DNA from 2 places in the Arthrobacter sp. D3-16 genome. Region 2 is predicted to be linked to the other one. Evidence: riboswitches for the same ligand, from Rfam matches in the RefSeq annotation. Region 2 holds a riboswitch; the other holds the start of a gene.
What was found. Region 2 has a riboswitch for glycine ahead of gcvP (aminomethyl-transferring glycine dehydrogenase). Riboswitches for the same ligand answer to the same signal wherever they lie in the genome.
Positions count from the first base shown of each region.

Region 1: linked by a shared signal. The riboswitch ahead of gcvP (aminomethyl-transferring glycine dehydrogenase) and the one ahead of gcvP (aminomethyl-transferring glycine dehydrogenase) in region 2 are both predicted to bind glycine.

Region 1 covers NZ_CP096437.1:3,275,282-3,284,701, reverse strand. The annotation lists gene M1D32_RS15345 (agmatine deiminase family protein) at 1-378, opposite strand, end outside; gene M1D32_RS15340 (nitrilase-related carbon-nitrogen hydrolase) at 435-1,463, opposite strand; gene M1D32_RS15335 (Dps family protein) at 1,677-2,153, shown strand; gene M1D32_RS15330 (MFS transporter) at 2,262-3,830, opposite strand; gene M1D32_RS15325 (TetR/AcrR family transcriptional regulator) at 3,897-4,436, shown strand; glycine riboswitch at 4,527-4,625, shown strand; gene gcvP (aminomethyl-transferring glycine dehydrogenase) at 4,807-7,695, shown strand; gene gcvT (glycine cleavage system aminomethyltransferase GcvT) at 7,706-8,866, shown strand; gene M1D32_RS15310 (L-serine ammonia-lyase) at 8,906-9,420, shown strand, end outside.
Region 2 covers NZ_CP096437.1:3,505,246-3,514,665, reverse strand. The annotation lists gene M1D32_RS16450 (glycerate kinase) at 1-75, shown strand, start outside; gene M1D32_RS16445 (IclR family transcriptional regulator) at 100-888, opposite strand; gene M1D32_RS16440 (hypothetical protein) at 1,040-1,357, opposite strand; gene M1D32_RS16435 (serine hydrolase) at 1,546-3,183, shown strand; gene M1D32_RS16430 (RidA family protein) at 3,315-3,713, shown strand; gene M1D32_RS16425 (GOLPH3/VPS74 family protein) at 3,845-4,618, shown strand; gene M1D32_RS16420 (hypothetical protein) at 4,584-5,024, opposite strand; gene M1D32_RS16415 (DUF3846 domain-containing protein) at 5,138-5,482, shown strand; gene M1D32_RS16410 (DUF427 domain-containing protein) at 5,573-5,857, opposite strand; gene M1D32_RS16405 (hypothetical protein) at 5,980-6,291, shown strand; glycine riboswitch at 6,426-6,523, shown strand; glycine riboswitch at 6,525-6,632, shown strand; gene gcvP (aminomethyl-transferring glycine dehydrogenase) at 6,685-9,420, shown strand, end outside.

The sequences.
Region 1 (9,420 bases), 230 kb from region 2:
GCCGGCCACCTCTCCGGCGACCAGTGCATCTTTGTCCCACTGCGCCCAGTCCTGTCCGCCCCAGCCGTTGAACACCCAATCCACCGCGCCAAGGTTTCCCTCGCCATTTAAGACAAAAGTGGGGCCGATGTCGCGCATCCACGCATCATTCAACGGGGCTGCAAGTAGCTCAATGTCGGGGGAGAGGTAGGCAGCGGCCGTTTCGACGTCGTCGGGATCCACCACCATGGTGACCGGCTGGAATTCGACGGCGGCGTTCGCCACCGCAGCCCAGGTGGACCTGGCCGCGTGGGCAGCCTCGGCCGACTCGCCAAGGGTGTAGCCGCCGGCGGGAAACGCCATCCAGAGCCGCTCCTGCGGGGCTGTTTCGGCAGGCATCCGCCACTGCTCGGCCTGCATCAGGGCCCCTGCGTCCTGCTGCGCCACGGGGGCGGTCACGAGCACACCTCCGCGAACCCGCGCTCGCCGCCGATGGATTCATTCGGGCGGACGGGCTCGGTGAGGCGGCCGTAGGTGTCCGGGCGCCGCGTTGCCAGGAAGGGGAACAGGGTCAGCCAGTCCTTCCGCTGGTCCAGGTCCAGGTCGGCCACGAGGACGGCGGACGCGTCGCGGGGTGCCTGGGCAAGGATCCGCCCGTAGGGGTCGGAGATGAAGGACGAACCGTAGAAGTTCAGGGTGCCTTCGCTGCCCCAGCGGTTGGGCGCGATCATAAACAGCCCGTTGGCGATGCCGTTCCCTACAATTACCTGCTGCCAGAGCGGCTGGGTGTCAAAATCGGGGTGGTCCGGTTCGGAGCCGATGGCCGTGGGGTAGACCAGGATTTCGGCACCGCCCAGCGAGTACAGCCGGGCCACTTCAGGAAACCATTCGTCCCAGCAGGTGGGCATACCCAGGCGGGCACCGGCGAGTTCGGCAGGGGCATGCACCTCGTAGGCGTCAGCCGCTGCCGGGCCCTGGCGGAAGAACTTGTCCTCGTAGTACCCGGCGGTGACGGGGATGTGGAGTTTGTGGGTCCGCGCCAGGAGTTCGCCCTCCGGCGAGACCAGGATGGCCGTGTTCAAGCCCAGCCCGTCGTCCTGTCCGTCAGGGTCTTCGGCCCGCTGGTACAGCGACGCGTGGACCGATACCCCTTGGCGGCGGGCAGCCTCTGCGGCGAAGCGGAAGGTTGGCCCCGTTAGCAGGTCTTCGGCGATGTCCGAGGGCCGGGGACGGGTTGTCCCCTCTGCAGGGTCGTTGTGCGGCAGCGTGTCCGCCGGATAACGCGAAAGCGTCAGCTCCGGCAGGAAAACCACAGAGGCTCCCAATGCAGCGGCCTGGCTGATGCCCTCGTTGAGTTCGGCCTCGACAGCGGCGCTGTCGGCTTGCCACCGGTGCTGGACCACGCCAACGCGCAGGGCCTTCCGGCTGGACGGCGATGTCCGGGCCAAGGAGGCGGGTGCGTCGAGGCAGGAAATTTCAATCATGTTTGCTACTCCAGTGAGACGATGGTCACTAAATGAATGACGTTCATTTAGTATGCGGTTCCATCCGTCCCGATGCAAGGGGAAATATGAATCGCGTTCGTTTATGTCGGAAAAAAGGAATTAGTAAGCTCACTGAGAAATTTCCCGGCGGTACCGTCTCTGCCCGTGCGGGGCTGATAGCGTCGGGATTACTGGACCAATCGAGGAGGACGCATGAAAGCTTCACCGACACTGACCAACAACCTGCAGGCTGTGCTGACAGACCTGATCGAGCTGCACCTCCAGGGCAAGCAGGCCCACTGGAACATCGTGGGAACGAACTTCCGTGACCTGCACCTGCAGTTGGACGAAATCATTGACGCCGCCCGCCAGTTTGCCGACGATACCGCCGAGCGGATGCGCGCGCTGCACGCCCTTCCGGACGGACGCAGCTCCACTGTGGCAGAGTCCACCAGTCTCGCTCCGTTTCCTGAAGGCCTGATCAGTACCAAGGACGCCATCGAGCGGATTGTCGCAGCCCTGGAAGCTGCCGTGGGCACCATGCGCAAGGTCCATGACGAAGTAGACGAGGAAGACCCCACGTCGGCTGACCTGCTCCACGAGTTCATCGCCAAGTTCGAGCAGTTCGCCTGGATGGTGAACGCCGAAACCATGAAGCCGACGGCGAGCGTCACGGCGCCTGACGCTTAGCCAGCAGGGCATCACGCACGGCCTTTCAGCGCCCGGCCCGGACACGAAGTCCGGAGCCGGGCGCTGTTTTTATGCCTGCCCGCGCGAGCCCCTATGCAGTCTGCGCCCCTACTGCGCCTTGGGCACCTTTCGGAGCACGACGGCGGCCAGGACTGCCGCCGTCGCCATCAGCACCAGCCCGATCGCCGCGGTGACGTGCACGCCGGAGTCGAAAGCGGAGCCAGCGGCATGGCGGACGGCGTCCGCCAAGGGTGCCGGCAGCCCGGCTGCAAGTTCCATGGCCCCGGCCAGGGTTTCGCTGGCATGCGCACTGCCCTGGCCTGCGGCCTCGACCGCCGCGGCAGGAAGCTGCAGGTTCTGCTGGTAGGAGGCGGTCAGGATGGAGCCCAGGACGGCAGTTCCCAGCAGGGCGCCCACCTCATAGCCTGTCTCCGAGATCGCGGAGGCCGCCCCCGATTTTTCCGCCGGGACGCTGCCAAGGATGAGGTCATTGGAGATGGTTTCGGCCGTTCCCACGCCCAGGGCCAGGACCAGCAGGGCAGCGAGCAGCAGTGCCGGCCCGTCGGCGTGGCTGCCGAACGTCACCATGCTGTAGCCTGCGGCGCTCATGGCCAAACCGGCGCCCACCACGAAACCCGGCCGGACCTTCCGCACTACCGGCACCACCGCAAGGCCCGCCACAACGGTTGCCACCAGCGCCGGAATCATTGCCATTCCCGCAGCGGAAGGCGACATGCCCTCAAGGAGCTGGAGGTGCTGCGCCAGGAAGAGGATGAAGCCGTTGAAGGAGAACAGGGCCAGGACGTTTGCCGTGATGGCCATGCTGAACACCCGGTTGCGGAACAGGGACATGTCCAGCAGCGGGCTCTTCAGCCGCTGCTGCCGCCGGACAAAAGTGGCGCCCATTGCCAGGCCGAAAGCCAGGCTGCCCAGGGCCAGCGGTCCGGCACCTTCGGTGGCGAACTCCTTGATGCCGTAGACCACCGGAACCATGGTGAGCAGCGAGAGCAGGATGCTCGGCGCATCCACCCGACCAGGTGTTGGGTCCTTGGACTCCGGGATGAAGGCGGGTCCGAAGGCCAGCAGGGGCAGCATGATGGGCACGGCCACCAGGAGTACTGCTCCCCACCAGAACTGCTCAACGAGCCACCCGCCAAAAATTGGGCCCAGGGCGGCACCGCCGGAAAACCCGGCCGCCCAGATGGCAATGGCCAGCCGCCGGCGGTTGGGATCAACAAAAATGTTGCGGATCAGGGAGAGCGTTGAGGGCATCAGCATGGCGCCGAAGAAACCCAGGGACGCGCGGCCGGCAATCAGCCAGCCGGCGCTGGGAGCGAAGGCTGTTACTGCTGACACGGCTGCAAAGCCAATGCTGCCGATGATCAGGAGCCGGCGGCGTCCAATCCGGTCGCCCAGGCTCCCCATGGCCACGAGTAATCCTGCCAGCACCAGCGGATAGGCATCCACAATCCACAGCAGCTCCACCCCCGAGGTGCCCAGTGCGCCCGCGATGGCGGGCAGCGCGAAGGTCAGGGCGGTATTGTCCACGGCCACGAGGAGGACCGGGAACATCAGCAGCCCGAGTGCAAGCCAGTCGCGCCACGTGCCCCGTGCGGGATCCGGGACGGTCGGGGCAGTGCGGGTACGTGCTTGCTGGGAGGCGGCGGACGGTGTCATGAGATAACTGTACCGTCCGGACGGTATAGTTAAGAAATTGTCTGCCGGAGATGCATGATGGGAGGCATGCCCCGAAAACCCGTAGCGCGAGATGCAGTCCTCGATGCCTTTGAAGAGCTCCTGATCGATGTGGGAGAGAGGGCCGCCACGCTGGATGCGGTGGCAAAGCGGGCCGGTGTGTCCAAGGGCGGCCTGCTGTACCACTTCCCCAACAAGGAAGCGCTGATCACCGCAACCTTGGAGCGGTTGGACCGCCTGGCAGGAGAAGACCTCGCCGCCATGGCCGCCGCGCCCGAGGGGGCCGCGGCCTACTTCATCCGGTCATCCCTCTGGTCCGATACCCCGATGGACCGTTCTTTTGTCGCCGTGACGCGGCTCGCCGAGGTGGCCCACGAGGATGCCCGCCGCCGCTTCGCAGTCATCCAGCAGCAATGGCTGGACCTGATCGGCAAGGACGTGGGAGCGGCGATGGCAAAGGCCGTCCTGTATATGGGGGACGGGCTGTACTTCAACGCCATGTGGGAGAGCGGGCCGTCCGGAAACGCCGGCGACAGGCAGGCGGAGGTCGAAGAACTCCTGGCCGCCGTCGAGAGGCTGAGGGGCTAGCCGGTATTTGCTCCTGAGCCCGCGGCATAGGAGAATTAGTGCATGTGTGGGCCGTAAACGGCCACCAGGAAAACCCAAATGAATAGCCTTTGATCTGCGGCGGGAGAGTTCTGCCAGAAGGTACAAGCAGGCGCCGTAGGAGCAATACCTCCCCAGGAATCTCACAGGCCCATGTACCGCCGCGGCGAGGCAACTCTGGAAAGTAGCAGGCTGTCCGCCTGGCATCCGGTTCCCCCGGATACCCGGACTGCTGTGCTCACCGACGGTGCAAGCGGGGCCAGCGGATGCAGGCAACGCGGAAACTCTCAGGTCCAATACAGAGCGGGGAGGAACCCGAATCGATGCGGCGTACCCTGATGCCGCCTTAGCTATGGAGTTCCCCGTGACTGTATCTCCGGCCCCCGCCTCTCCGGCTATTGCCGCCCCGGCTGCTGCCACCTTCGTTGACCGGCATATCGGCGCCCGCCGCGAGGCCGACGTGGACACGATGCTCAAGGCAGTGGGCTACGACACCGTGGACGCACTGGTGGATACCGCCGTCCCCAAGGACATCCGCCAGGACTCCGCGCTGGAACTGACGGCCGCGCTGAGCGAGGTGGAGGCGCTCGCCGAGCTCCGCAAACTTGCCGGCAAAAACAAGACGGCCGTGCAGATGATCGGCCAGGGCTACTACGACACCTTCACGCCGCCGGTGATCCGGCGCAATATCCTCGAGGGTCCGGCCTGGTACACCGCGTACACCCCGTACCAGCCCGAGATTTCCCAGGGCCGGCTCGAGGCGCTGCTGAACTTCCAGACCATGGTCCAGGACCTGGTGGGCCTGCCCATCGCCAACGCCTCGTTGCTTGATGAAGCCACGGCGGTGGCCGAGGCCGTGCTGATGATGCGCCGGGCGAACAAAAACAAAGAGGTGCGCGACGGCAAGACAGTGCTGGACGCCGATTGCCTGCCGCAGACCATCGCCATCGTGAGGGGCCGCGCCGAGGCACTCGGCTTCGAGGTTGAGGTGGCGGACCTCTCCACAGGATTGCCCGACGGCGCCATCAACGGGGTGGTCCTGCAGCAGCCCGGGGCTTCCGGCCGGGTGTTTGACCACAGCGCGGTGATCGCCGACGCCAAGGAGCGCGGCGCCCTGGTAACCGTTGCGGCCGACCTGCTCGCGCTGACCCTCATCACGCCTCCGGGTGAGCAGGGCGCGGACATCGCCGTCGGCTCGGCACAGCGCTTCGGCGTCCCGCTGTTCTATGGCGGCCCGCACGCCGCCTACATGGCAGTGCAGAAAGGCCTGGAGCGCTCCATGCCCGGCAGGCTGGTGGGAGTTTCCAAAGACTCGGCAGGAACTCCGGCCTACCGCCTTGCCCTGCAGACCCGTGAGCAGCACATCCGCCGCGAGAAGGCCACCTCCAACATCTGCACGGCGCAGGCCCTGCTGGCCATCGTGGCCTCGATGTACGCCGTCTACCACGGACCCGAGGGGCTGAAGGCGATTGCGCAGTCCGCACACGCTCATGCCAGGACCCTGGCCGCTTCGCTCAAGGCCGCCGGCCTTGAGGTAGTGCACACCAGCTTCTTCGACACCGTCACGGTCTCCGTTCCCGGCAAGGCGGCGGGCATCATCGCCGCAGCAGAGGCCAAGGGCATCAACCTGCGCAGCATCGACGCGGACACGCTGGGCTTCTCCACTGATGAAACCACAACCCCGGAAATTGTCGACGGCGTCCTGGCCGCCTTTGGCGCCGGGCTGGCTGAGGTGACGGACGGGTTCGGCCTGGATGCCGCCGTCGAGCGCTCCTCCGACTTCCTGCAGCACCCGGTGTTCAACACCCACCGCTCCGAGACCCAGCTGCTGCGCTACATCCGCCGTCTCTCCGACCGGGACCTGGCGCTGGACCGCACCATGATCCCGCTGGGTTCCTGCACCATGAAGCTGAACGCCACGGCCGAGATGGAAGCCATCTCCTGGCCCGAGTTCGCCTCGATCCACCCGTTCGCTCCGGACTCCCAAACTGAAGGCTGGCGGGAACTGATCGCGGACCTGGAAGCGCAGCTGACCGAGATCACCGGGTACGACCAGGTGTCCATCCAGCCCAACGCCGGTTCCCAGGGCGAGCTCGCCGGCCTGCTGGCGATCCGCGGCTACCACCACTCGCGCGGTGACCAGCAGCGCAACGTCTGCCTGATCCCGGCGTCGGCGCACGGCACCAACGCCGCCTCGGCTGTCCTCGCCGGCATGAAGGTGGTTGTGGTGGCCACCGCCGCCGACGGCACCATTGACCACGCCGACCTGTACGCCAAGATCGAGGCCAACAAGGACGCGCTGTCCTGCATCATGATCACCTACCCGTCAACGCACGGGGTGTACGACGCCGACGTGCGGGAAGTCTGCGATGCCATCCACGCCGCCGGCGGCCAGGTCTACATTGACGGCGCCAACCTGAACGCCCTCGTCGGGTTGGCACAGCCCGGCCAGTTCGGCGGCGACGTCTCGCACCTGAACCTGCACAAGACCTTCTGCATCCCGCACGGCGGCGGCGGCCCCGGCGTCGGACCGGTGGCTGCGAAGGCGCACCTCGCGCCCTTTATGCCCGGCAACGCTGCCACCTGGACCGAAGGCAACGACGTCCCCATCTCCGCCTCCAAGTACGGTTCCGCCGGCGTGCTCCCCATCTCCTGGGCGTACGTGAAGCTCATGGGCGGCCAGGGCCTGACGGAGGCCACGAAGTCCGCCCTGCTCGCTGCCAACTACATCGCTGCCCGCCTGAACGACTTCTTTCCGGTCCTGTACACCGGAGAAGGCGGGCTGGTGGCCCACGAGTGCATCCTGGACCTGCGCGAGGTCACGGCCAGGACCGGTGTCACCGCCGAGGATGTGGCCAAGCGCCTTATCGACTACGGCTTCCACGCCCCCACCCTGGCCTTCCCCGTTGCGGGCACCCTGATGGTGGAGCCCACGGAATCCGAGGACCTCGGCGAGATCGACCGCTTCATTGAGGCCATGATTTCCATCCGCGCAGAAATCGACCAGGTGGCGCAGGGTGACTTCACCGTTGCTGACAGCCCGCTGCGCAACGCTCCCCACACCGCCGCGGCTGCCATCAGCAGTGACTGGGACCGCGCCTACCCGCGCGAGCAGGCCGTGTTCCCGGTGAAGTCCTTGAAGCAGGACAAGTACTTCCCGCCGGTGGGCCGCATCGACGGCGCGGCCGGCGACCGGAACCTGATCTGCTCCTGCCCGCCGCTTTCCGAGTTCGAGAACTAAGGCCGGCGCCATGACCGAAAAGTACACAGCCCTCTACGACGAGCACAAGAAACTGGGCGCATCCTTCACCGACTTCGGCGGCTGGCAGATGCCCCTGAAGTACAGCTCCGAACTGGCGGAGCACCACGCGGTGCGCAACGCCGCAGGCCTCTTTGACCTCTCCCACATGGGCGAGGTCTGGGTTACCGGAGCGGACGCCGCCGCGTTCCTGGACTACGCCCTGGTGGGAAAGATTTCCGCCATGCCCGTGGGAAAGGCAAAGTACTCGCTGATCTGTGACGAGGACGGCGGCATCATCGACGACCTCATCACGTACCGACGCACTGCAGGTGAGGGCACCTCAGGAGGCGGCAGCGACGCTTTCCTGGTGGTCCCCAACGCAGGCAACGCCGGGGTTGTTGCCACTGCCCTTGCCGAGCGGGCTGCCGGCTTCGACGTCAGCGTCGAAGACGCTTCCGCCACCACCTCGCTGATCGCCGTCCAGGGCCCCAATGCGCAGGAGCTGCTGCTGCGCCTGGTCCCGGCCGCTCAGCATGAACTCGTGACGGAGCTGAAGTACTACGCCGCCGTGGTGGTTCCCGTCCTGGTGGGCGGCGCCGGACGGGACCTCCTGCTCGCCCGCACCGGCTACACCGGCGAGGACGGGTTTGAAATTTTTGTGTCCAACGACGACGCCGCTGGCCTTTGGCAGGCACTCGTCGCCATCGCGGATGAAGGGGAGCTGACTCCCGCCGGCCTCGCCTCCCGCGATTCGCTCCGTCTCGAAGCAGGCATGCCGCTGTACGGCAATGAGCTGTCCCTGCAGGGGGACCCCTTCGCCGCAAGCCTGGGACCCGTCGTCGCGCTTTCCAAGGAAGGCGACTTCGTGGGCAAGGCCGCGCTGGCCGCCAAAAAGGAAGCCGGGGTTGGCAGAACGTCCGGCCGCAGGCTGGTCGGCCTCAAGGGCCTGGGCCGCCGCGCCGGCCGCGCCCACTACCCGGTGCTCAAGGACGGCAACGTCGTTGGCGAAGTCACCTCCGGCCAGCCAAGCCCCACCCTGGGCTACCCGATCGCCCTGGCCTACGTCGACGTCGACTTCACCGAAGTCGGCACCGCCCTGGAGGTTGATCTCCGCGGCAAGGCAGAGCCGTTCGAAGTAGTCGACCTGCCGTTCTACAAACGCACCAGGTAGCTCCGCTGGCCCGACCAGAACTTAGTTAGGAACACGCGCATGGCTGTTGGTGTCTTTGATCTTTTTTCCATCGGAATCGGGCCTTCAAGTTCGCATACTGTGGGGCCGATGCGGGCGGCCGCCGTATTCGCGGAGGAGCTGAAATCCTCCGGCGCCCTGGACCGTGTGGCATCGCTGCGGGTGGACCTCTACGGGTCGCTCGCGGCGACGGGCCATGGCCACGGCACCATGACTGCGATCCTGCTGGGGCTGGAGGGGTTTCATCCGGAGTTGATCCTGCCGGACGAGGTGGAGGAACGCCTGGCCGCGATCGCGGAGACTGGAATCCTGCAGCTGGCCGGTGCGGTGCCCCTGCCGTATGGGGTGAAGGACATGGTGCTGCGGCCGCTGACCATCCTGCCGCGGCATACCAACGGCATGACGTTCACCATCTTTGATGCGGAGGACGAGATCCTCCACACCGCCACGTTCTTTTCCGTGGGCGGTGGGTTCATCGTCCGCGAGGGCGAGGAGGATGCCGCGCAGCAGGAGCTGGAGGAGTCCAAGAAGGAACT
Region 2 (9,420 bases):
AACTTCGCCGAAATCCTCGTAGCCACCGATGCTGCTGCAATGCGGGCGGCCGGAAAGGCTATCGCGGCGCGGTAGAGCCCCTTAATTTCCTGGCGGGACTTAGGATTCGCCAGGAAACCGGCCGCCGATCAGTCGTGTCATGTGCTCCGCCGTGGTGAGCAGGGGCTCCACCCACGCTTCGCAGATTTCCAGGGGCATCCGCAGGGTGGGACCGCTGATGGTGACAGCGCCTACCAAAGCCGCCGCGGAGTCAAAGACCGGGGCTGAAAGACCCGAAGCCCCGTCTTCACGCTCGCCCACCGTAATGGCAAACCCATCCCTGCGGGTCTGCTTGACGGCAACAGCGAGCTCCTCAGAGGTGGTGATGGTGGACTCCGTGATCTGGGTCAGAGGATCACGGAGGACTGCGTCCATCAACTCCGGATCCCAGGCCAACAAAACGCGCCCGGCCGAACCGGCATGAAGCGGTGCGACTTTGCCCAGGTGCATTTCGCGTCGAAGGGCATGCCGGGTTTCCGCCATAGCCACACATACGCGGTAATGCTGTTCCGACTTGAAGAAGCACGTCGTTTCGCCTGTAGTGTCGCGCAGGGTCTTGAGCAGAGGGCTCAAGATGTCCACAACTTCCATCCCGCGGGTTGCCGGGGCCGCCCAATAGGCCATCCGCATCCCGATGCGGTAGGCATCCTCCTCGCGGTCAAGGAATCCCTGGGATGTCAGGTTGGTGACCAGCCGCTGGACCGTCGACGTGGGCAGTCCCGTGTGCTCGCGGATATCACTCAGTGATAGAACCGGCCTGGCGAGTGAGAACGCGTCGAGGATCGATGTGATCTTGCCCAGGACAAGGAGCGGGTTGCCGCTGGAATTCGCTGAAGCATCGGACGCCATGGAACTCACGCTAGACGCTGCCCGCAGCTGAATCCACTCGCCCCTCCCAGCGGCCTTGGGGGAGAGTGCTCGCTGCCCAGCGGAACCGGACGACGGCGGGAGCTTCCCGCCGTCGGCCGCTTCCCTTTGCTGTGGGTCTTGTCGCCTGCCCTTACGGGCTGAGGTCCCAGTGGACCTGGATTGCCTCTGCGATGGGGCCGGTGGCGACATCCACCCGGAAGGCGACGGGCGCGGTCCCTGTCTCCTCAATGACGGCATCACGGTATACCCGGCCACACCTGGGGCACAGGGTATGAAGGTCCTCGTCCTCTGGCCAGGCAGCCAGGCCTTTGGGGACAGGGGATTCCGCATAAACAGGCATGCCCTCTGAATTCGCCTGAATCAAACCGTCCTGGCTGACGGTGTTGCCGCAAACGCAGGTGATAGTGGTGACGTCATGACCCACCACGTCGGCGGTTTCAGCGGCCACGATGACCTCCCGGATGCTGGAAGGGAGCTGTTGATATCAGCTTATGCCCGCTGGTCGGCACGGTGCCAAGGCCTACCCAACTTCCGCCGTTTCCATTGCCTGACTTGTAGTGCGGGGTCCAGTATTAAGGCTGTCGGGACGGCTGGGGCCTACTGAATCGCCCACCGCCTGAGGATCAAGGATTCGACATGAATAATGGTTCCCTTTTCCCGAACCGACGTACGCTGCTGAAGACGGCCGGAATTGGGATGGCCGGTGCAGCCACTTTCCCCCTCCTGTCCGCTCCCGCCGGCACAGCTGCGCAGCCTGCGCCGTCGGCACCAGGATCGCTGCTCCCTGCCCCGCCCGGACAGGTTGAACCACTGCTGGACCGGGCGAAAGTGAACAATGCCCTGGCAAGGCTTGACGAGTTCATCCAGGACGCCATGGAAAGTACCGGACTTCCGGGCATGGCCGTGGCCGTGGTGTACCGGGACGAAGTGCTGTACTCCAAAGGCTTCGGGGTCCGGGAAGTCGGGAAACCCGAGCAGATCACTCCTGACACTGTGTTCCAGGTGGCGTCCGTCTCCAAGCCCCTGGCCTCCACCGTGGTGGCAGGGGTAGTGGGACAAAAGGTCGTCAAATGGACGGACCCCGTTGTCAAACACAACAAGAGGTTCGCGTTCAACGATGACTACGTCACGCGGAATGCAACCTTCGCTGACCTGATGTCTCACCGCAGTGGACTGCGGACGAGTTCGGGAGATCTGCTGGAAGACCTCGGGTTTGATCGTGCCTATATCCTCAGTCACCTCAACCAGCAGCCACTCGATACCTTCCGGGCGAGTTACAACTACAGCAATTTCGGTTTCACCGAGGCTGGCCAGGCCGCAGCGGACGCGATGAAGACCGCCTGGGAGGATCTGGCCGAGGAGATCCTGTTCCGCAAACTTGGCATGTCCGCATCCAGTTACCGCCACTCAGACTATGAGGGAGCCAAAAACAAGGCCACGCTCCATGTGCCGCTCGACAACCAGGAGTGGGCAGCGAAATACCGCCGCGACCCTGACGCCGAGGCTCCGGCCGGCGGCGCGAGTTCATCCGTGCGGGACCTCGCCCAGTGGCTCCGGCTGCAGCTGGGCAACGGCACCTACGAGGGCAAGCCGGTTATCGATTCCGCTGCCCTCCAAACAACCCACGTTCCCCATGCCTTCTCCGGTCCGGCGTCGGCTCCTGCTGCCCGCTCCCGCTTCTACGGGCTGGGCTGGAACGTCTCCTACGACGACCAGGCCCGCGTCCAGCTGGGACACTCAGGGGCATTCAACCTCGGCGCAGCCACCGCCGTGTCGATGCTTCCCGGTGAGCAACTGGCCATTGTGGCCCTGACCAACGGCCGCCCGCAAGGGATTCCTGAAGCAATCAACGCTGACTTTATGGACACAGCCCAGCACGGGCGGCCCACCGTGGACTGGCTGACCTTTATCTCTGGCATCTTCAAGCAACAGGACGAGGCCGGCAAGCCTGAGGTGGACTACACCAAGATTCCCTCCAACCCGTCTCCTGCGAGCCCAAACAGTGCTTACACAGGCACCTATGACAACTCCTACTATGGCCCGTTGGTGGTCTTCGAAAAGGGCGGGAAATTGGCCATGAGAATGGGGCCGGCGGGCAGTCCCACCACTTTCCCGCTCACCCATTTCGACGGCGATACATTCAGCTTCGAGAGCATCGGAGAGAACGGCAACGGTTTGGCCGGTGCAATTTTTGCAAAGGCAAACGGCGGCTCCTCACCCAGCGTCGCCTTGGACTTCTACAACAGGACGGGGCTGGGGACCTTTACCCGGTGATCTTGGCTGAGATCACCGGGGCTCGGCAAGGCGTCAGAACCTTCCGGGGATCGCCTGTAACGCCCCAATAACGCGCTGTGGCTAATTTCGAGAAGCTGTGTTCACTCACCTGATGGAAAGAAGGATTTCCAATGTCAGACCGCAAATTGTTGAACCCCAAAGACCTTCATGCGGCGCCGGGATTCACGCACGTTGTCACCGCCCCTGCCGCAAAACTGGCGTTTTTGTCGGGCCAGGTCGCGCTTGATGCCAACTTCACCATCGTCGGCGGCGACGACCTTGGTGAGCAGACAAAGGCTGCCATGCGCAACATCAAGACAGCCCTGGACAGCATCGGGGCTTCGTGGGAGGACGTCTACCGACGGACTATCTACACCCTGCAGCCCACGCAGTACGAAATAATCACCGCAGCTATCGAGGAAGTTCAGGGGTCTTCGGAACATCCCGCCCAGACGATCCTGGGCGTCACAGGCCTCGCAATCGACGGCCTGCTCATCGAAATCGAGACGACGGTGGTCCTGCCCGGATAGTTGCCTTCCGATCCGCGTGCAGTCGTAAGGAGCTAATATCATCAGCCGGCGCACCACCTGGGCGTTGAAGGTTACACCCGTGCCTGCAAATCCTCATTGTGGTGACTGCCCAACGGGTCCACCATGATGCTATGGATGCTGAAACAACCCGACCGCTGGACCTGACCCTTCCCCAAGCCTTCCTGCTTTTGGCCACAAACGACCAGAACGGCAAACCTGAAGTGCCGCTGTTCGCACTTAGGACAACGGTGGCAGGGGCAATATTGGCCGAGCTGGACCTGCTCGGCGCGATCGAGCTGCAGGGGAAGCGCGTCAGGGCCACGGGCACGGCCCCGGTAACGGACTACCAGCACGAGCTGGAACTCATCCGCAGCAAATCCCGGCCCCACACTCCCAAGTGGTGGGTGTCGGTGCTGGAGAGCCGCGCCGAAGTGCTGCGTGTCTACGACGGGCTGGTGTCGCTGGGCATCGTGGAGCATGTCGGTGAAAAGCACCTGGGCCGGTTCCGGGCCGTGCGGTTCCCGGAGAAGGACCATGCTCCCGAGGCGGCGCTGCTGAAGAGGATCGAGGCCGCGCTCAGCGGTGCACCGTCCAACCTCGAGGTGCCGGATACCACGCCAACCGGGGACAGGGCAACTGGTGCGGGGACCACGGATGGCGGGGCAACCGCGTCGGTGGCGCCTGGCCCCAACCTGCCCGGCGCCAAGCCCGTTCCCAAGGCATCCGATGCCAGGACCATCGTGCTGATCGCACTGCTTCAGGCGTCCGGACTGCTCCCGAAGCTCTTCCCGGAGGCAGACAGAATCCGGGCAAGCGAGCTGTCGAAAGACTATTGGCCGTCGCGCGCGGTCGAGGACGAGCTTCGCATGGTCAGGCTGGCTGAGGAAGAAGCGGCAAATCTTTGAGCCTGCCTGGGCTGTCGCCGGAACGTAATTGGCAAGGCTGCCATGAAAAAGCGACAGTGCAAATTTGCTGCTTTTCCAGCCTTTCTTGCGATCGTTGACAGAAGAAGACCAATAGAGGCTCTTCTGTCATGAAGCTCAAAAGGAGATAACCGTACTCGTCAAACTCCTTGGCCTCGCTTCGAGGCTGCCAAATCGCCGCTGGACCAGGTTTTTTGAGGACTGGCATAAAAAATAAAAGTAGGTATGGTATCGGGTAACGCAAAGCATAGAAAGGCGTGATTCCGATGTCAGGAAAATCCCCGAAAAGCAGCGCCGCTAAAAAAGCCGGCAAGTCGATCCTCGAAAAAAGGGCCGACAAAAGAGCCAAAAACGAAAACAGCGGAATTAACTTCGTAAAGCCGCGCAAAAACCAGCGCTAAACATGCCAGCGGGCAGCCGAAGCGGGACTCCTAGCCCAGTCGGCTGCCCGCGCCACCCCGCGGCGCCTAGACCTCGCTTTTCAGCAACAAGGACACCAGCATGAACACTTCCGTCAAGGCCTTAGTGGTCCCTGCCCGCCTTGCCCACGCTGTCCACATCAGAACCGTTGAGCTGGACCTTCCAGCACTACAGCGGGTGGTCGCAGGGGAGGTAGGCCGCATCGCCAGCACCGACTGGCATGCCTACCTGGACAGTGAGGGGATCAGGTACGCCGAGAACCTTCGCGCCGAAGTCCTCATCCGTGAAGCGGGCATCGATTTCGATGAGACCATCCACGGAACCGCCATGTTTCTGGGCCACACAAACCTCGGCGAAGAGACCGACGCTCCCCGCCACCTCATCAGGCTGGCCGAGCAGCTATTCGATATGCCATTGGCCGCTTAGCAGCAGCGGTGAGCAGGGCGCGATGGAGGGCCCTGGCAAAAGCAACGGGCGGCGGCGGGAAGTCCCGCCGTCGCCCGTTGCTTTCCGCTGCTACGCCTCGATGGTCACACCGCGCCAGAACGCGATGCGGTCCTCGATCTGCTTGGCGCGTGCCTTGGGCTCCGGGTAGTACCAGGCCGCGTCCACATTCAGCTTTCCGTCCACTTCCAGCGAGTGGTAGCCGGCCTTACCCTTCCAGGGGCAGACCGAATAGAGGTCACTGTCCCTGAGGTAGCCCGCATTCACTGCATCCCGCGGGAAGTAATGGTTGCCCTCCACCACCACGGTATCGGTGGATTCGGCGATGACTTTTCCGTTCCAGATAGCCCTGACCATGTGGTTCCGTTCTGTTGGGTTCCGCCGCAATGCCGCTCGTAGGTATCCCAACGGCATGGTGTGCGCGCTTGTTCCCGGGAGGGGGCGGGGTAACGATCAGCTGCACCACTAGACTCGCCTGCATGGGGGAAAACACCACACCTGACGCAGCCAAAACGCCAAGACCTGCCCGCTTCCGCGGAGCTGTCCTGCCGATAGCGGCCCTCGCCGTAGTGCTGGTGGGGTGCTTCGTCGCGTGGAGCAACAGCCAAAATGTCAGCTTTGGCTGGTTCGCCTACGCGCCGCTGAGCAACGAGCCCTTCAGCGGAAGCGGCTTGGCCTTCGTTACGCCAGGGGCGCAGGCAGGCCTGGCAATCGCCGTCGTCGGTTTGCTCGTCCTGGCATTCTGGGCCGGGTACCGGATCGGCACAAAAGCCGGCCCCAGGAAGCCCTGACCCGCAGTTCGGTGAGTGCGCGACGCCGGCACCTCCCGCCGTCGTAAGCCCGCCTGAAAATGCCCCCCGTTTTGCATCCCGCCCAGCAACCCGGTATGGTGTGAGCCGTGTCACCCACCAGTGGCACGTGCTTATGATCTGCGGCGGGAGAGTCCTGCCGGTACGTTCAGCAGGCGCCGTAGGAGCAAATCCTCCCCAGGAATCTCTCAGGCCCACGTACCGCCGCGGCAAGGCAACTCTGGAAAGCAGTCCGGGCAACCGGGCTCACCGACGGTGCAAGTGGCGCCCCGCTGAACAGCAGGGCAACGCAAAACTCTCAGGTCCAATACAGAGCGGGGAGGAACCCGAATCAACGTGGTGTCTCGGCACCACCTGAATTATGGAGTTCCTCTCATGACGGTTCCGTCGTCCCCCACCACCTTCGCAGACCGCCATATCGGCGCGCGCCGCCAGTCCGACATCGACACCATGCTCAAGGCCGTCGGCTACGACAGTGTCGATGGCCTCGTCGACAGTGCGGTCCCCGATTCCATCCGCCAGGACAAGCCCCTCACCCTCGAGAGTGCCCTCAGCGAAGTCGAGGTCCTCGCCGAGCTCCGCAAGCTTGCCGGCAAAAACAAGATGGCCGTTCAGATGATCGGCCAGGGCTACTACGACACCGTGACCCCGCCGGTGATCCGCCGCAACATCCTTGAAGCCCCCGCCTGGTACACCGCCTACACCCCGTACCAGCCGGAAATTTCCCAGGGCCGGCTCGAGGCACTCCTGAACTTCCAGACCATGGTCCAGGATCTCACTGCCCTCCCGGTGGCCAACGCCTCTCTCCTGGACGAAGCCACCGCCGTCGCCGAAGCCGTGCTGCTGATGCGCCGCGCCAACAAATCCAAGACTTCCAAGGACGGCAAGACCGTCCTCGACGCCGACCTCCTCCCGCAGACCATCGCCATCGTGCTGGGCCGCGCGGAGGCCCTCGGCTTCGAGGTGGAGATCGCCGACCTCACCAACGGACTGCCCGACGGCGACATCAACGGCGTCGTTCTCCAGCAGCCCGGCGTCTCCGGCCGGGTCTGGGACCAGTCCGCCGTCATCGCGGAGGCCAAGGACCGCGGCGCCCTGGTCACCGTCGCCGCCGACCTCCTGGCCCTCACCCTCATCACTCCGCCGGGCGAGCAGGGCGCGGACATCGCCGTCGGCTCCACCCAGCGCTTTGGCGTGCCGTTGTTCTTTGGGGGACCGCACGCCGCGTACATGGCCGTCCGCCAGGGCATGGAACGCACCCTTCCCGGCCGCATCGTGGGCGTTTCCAAGGACGACGCCGGTGTCCCCGCCTACCGCCTGGCCCTGCAGACCCGCGAGCAGCACATCCGCCGCGAGAAGGCCACCTCCAACATCTGCACCGCACAGGCACTGCTCGCCATCGTCTCGTCTTTCTATGCCGTGTACCACGGTCCCGACGGCCTTAAGGCGATCGCCGAGACCGTCCACAACAACACCCGCGCCCTGGCCACCACGCTGAAGATCGCCGGCCGTGAACTGGTATCCGACACCTTCTTCGACACCCTCACCGTCCGCGTGCCCGGCAAGGCTGCCAAGGTGATCACTGCAGCCGAAGCCCGCGGCATCAACCTGCGCCTCATCGATGCGGACACAGTTGGCGTGTCAGTCGATGAGACCACGACGCCGGAGGTCCTCTCGGCGGTTGTCGTCGCCTTTGGTGCCGGTCCCGTTGTGGAAGCTTCCGGCTTCGAGCTGCCCGCGTCGGTGCTGCGCACCTCCACCTACCTGCAGCACCCGGTGTTCAACACCCACCGCTCCGAGACCCAGCTGCTGCGCTACATCCGCCGCCTCTCGGACCGGGACCTGGCGCTGGACCGCACCATGATCCCGCTGGGTTCCTGCACCATGAAGCTGAACGCCACGGCCGAGATGGAAGCCATCTCCTGGCCCGAGTTCGCCTCGATCCACCCCTTTGCTCCGGATTCCCAGACAGCCGGTTGGCGCGAACTCATTGCCGGCCTGGAAGCTGATCTCGCGGAGATAACCGGGTACGACCAGGTGTCCATCCAGCCCAACGCCGGTTCCCAGGGCGAGCTTGCCGGCCTGCTGGCGATCCGCGGCTACCACCACTCCCGCGGCGACCAGCAGCGCAACGTCTGCCTCATTCCTGCTTCGGCGCATGGCACCAACGCCGCCTCCGCCGTCCTCGCCGGCATGAAGGTTGTAGTTGTGGCCACCGCCGCTGACGGCACCATCGACCACGCCGACCTGCAGGCCAAGATCGAGGCCCACAAGGACGTCCTCTCGGCCATCATGATCACCTACCCGTCAACGCACGGGGTGTACGACTCGGATGTGCGCGAGGTGTGCGATGCCGTCCACGCCGCCGGCGGCCAGGTGTACGTTGACGGCGCGAACCTCAACGCTTTGGTGGGCTTGGCGCAGCCGGGCAAGTTCGGCGGCGACGTTTCGCACCTGAACCTGCACAAGACCTTCTGCATCCCGCACGGCGGCGGCGGACCCGGCGTCGGACCTGTTGCTGCCAAGGCGCACCTCGCGCCGTTTATGCCGGGTGACGCCAACAAGGCCGCCCACGAAGCCGGTCACGGGGTGGCGATTTCCGCTTCGCGCTTCGGTTCGGCCGGCGTGCTGCCGATTTCCTGGGCGTATGTGAAGCTGATGGGCGGCCAGGGCCTGACCGAAGCCACCAAGTCCGCGCTGCTGGCTGCGAACTACGTTGCCGCGCGGCTCGATGAGCACTTCCCGGTTCTTTACACGGGGGAGAGCGGCCTGGTGGCGCACGAGTGCATCCTTGACCTGCGCGACCTGACGGCCAGGACCGGCATCACCGCCGAGGATGTGGCCAAGCGCCTCATCGACTTCGGCTTCCACGCCCCCACACTGTCCTTCCCGGTGGCGGGCACGCTGATGGTGGAGCCCACGGAGTCCGAGGACCTCGCGGAGATCGACCGCTTCATTGAAGCCATGATCACCATCCGCCAGGAAATCGACCAGGTGGCCAATGGCGACTTCTCCGTGGAGAAGTCCCCGCTGCGCAACGCACCCCACACGGCAGCCGCCGTCGTCTCGTCTGACTGGAACCGTTCCTACCCGCGTGAGCAGGCCGCCTTC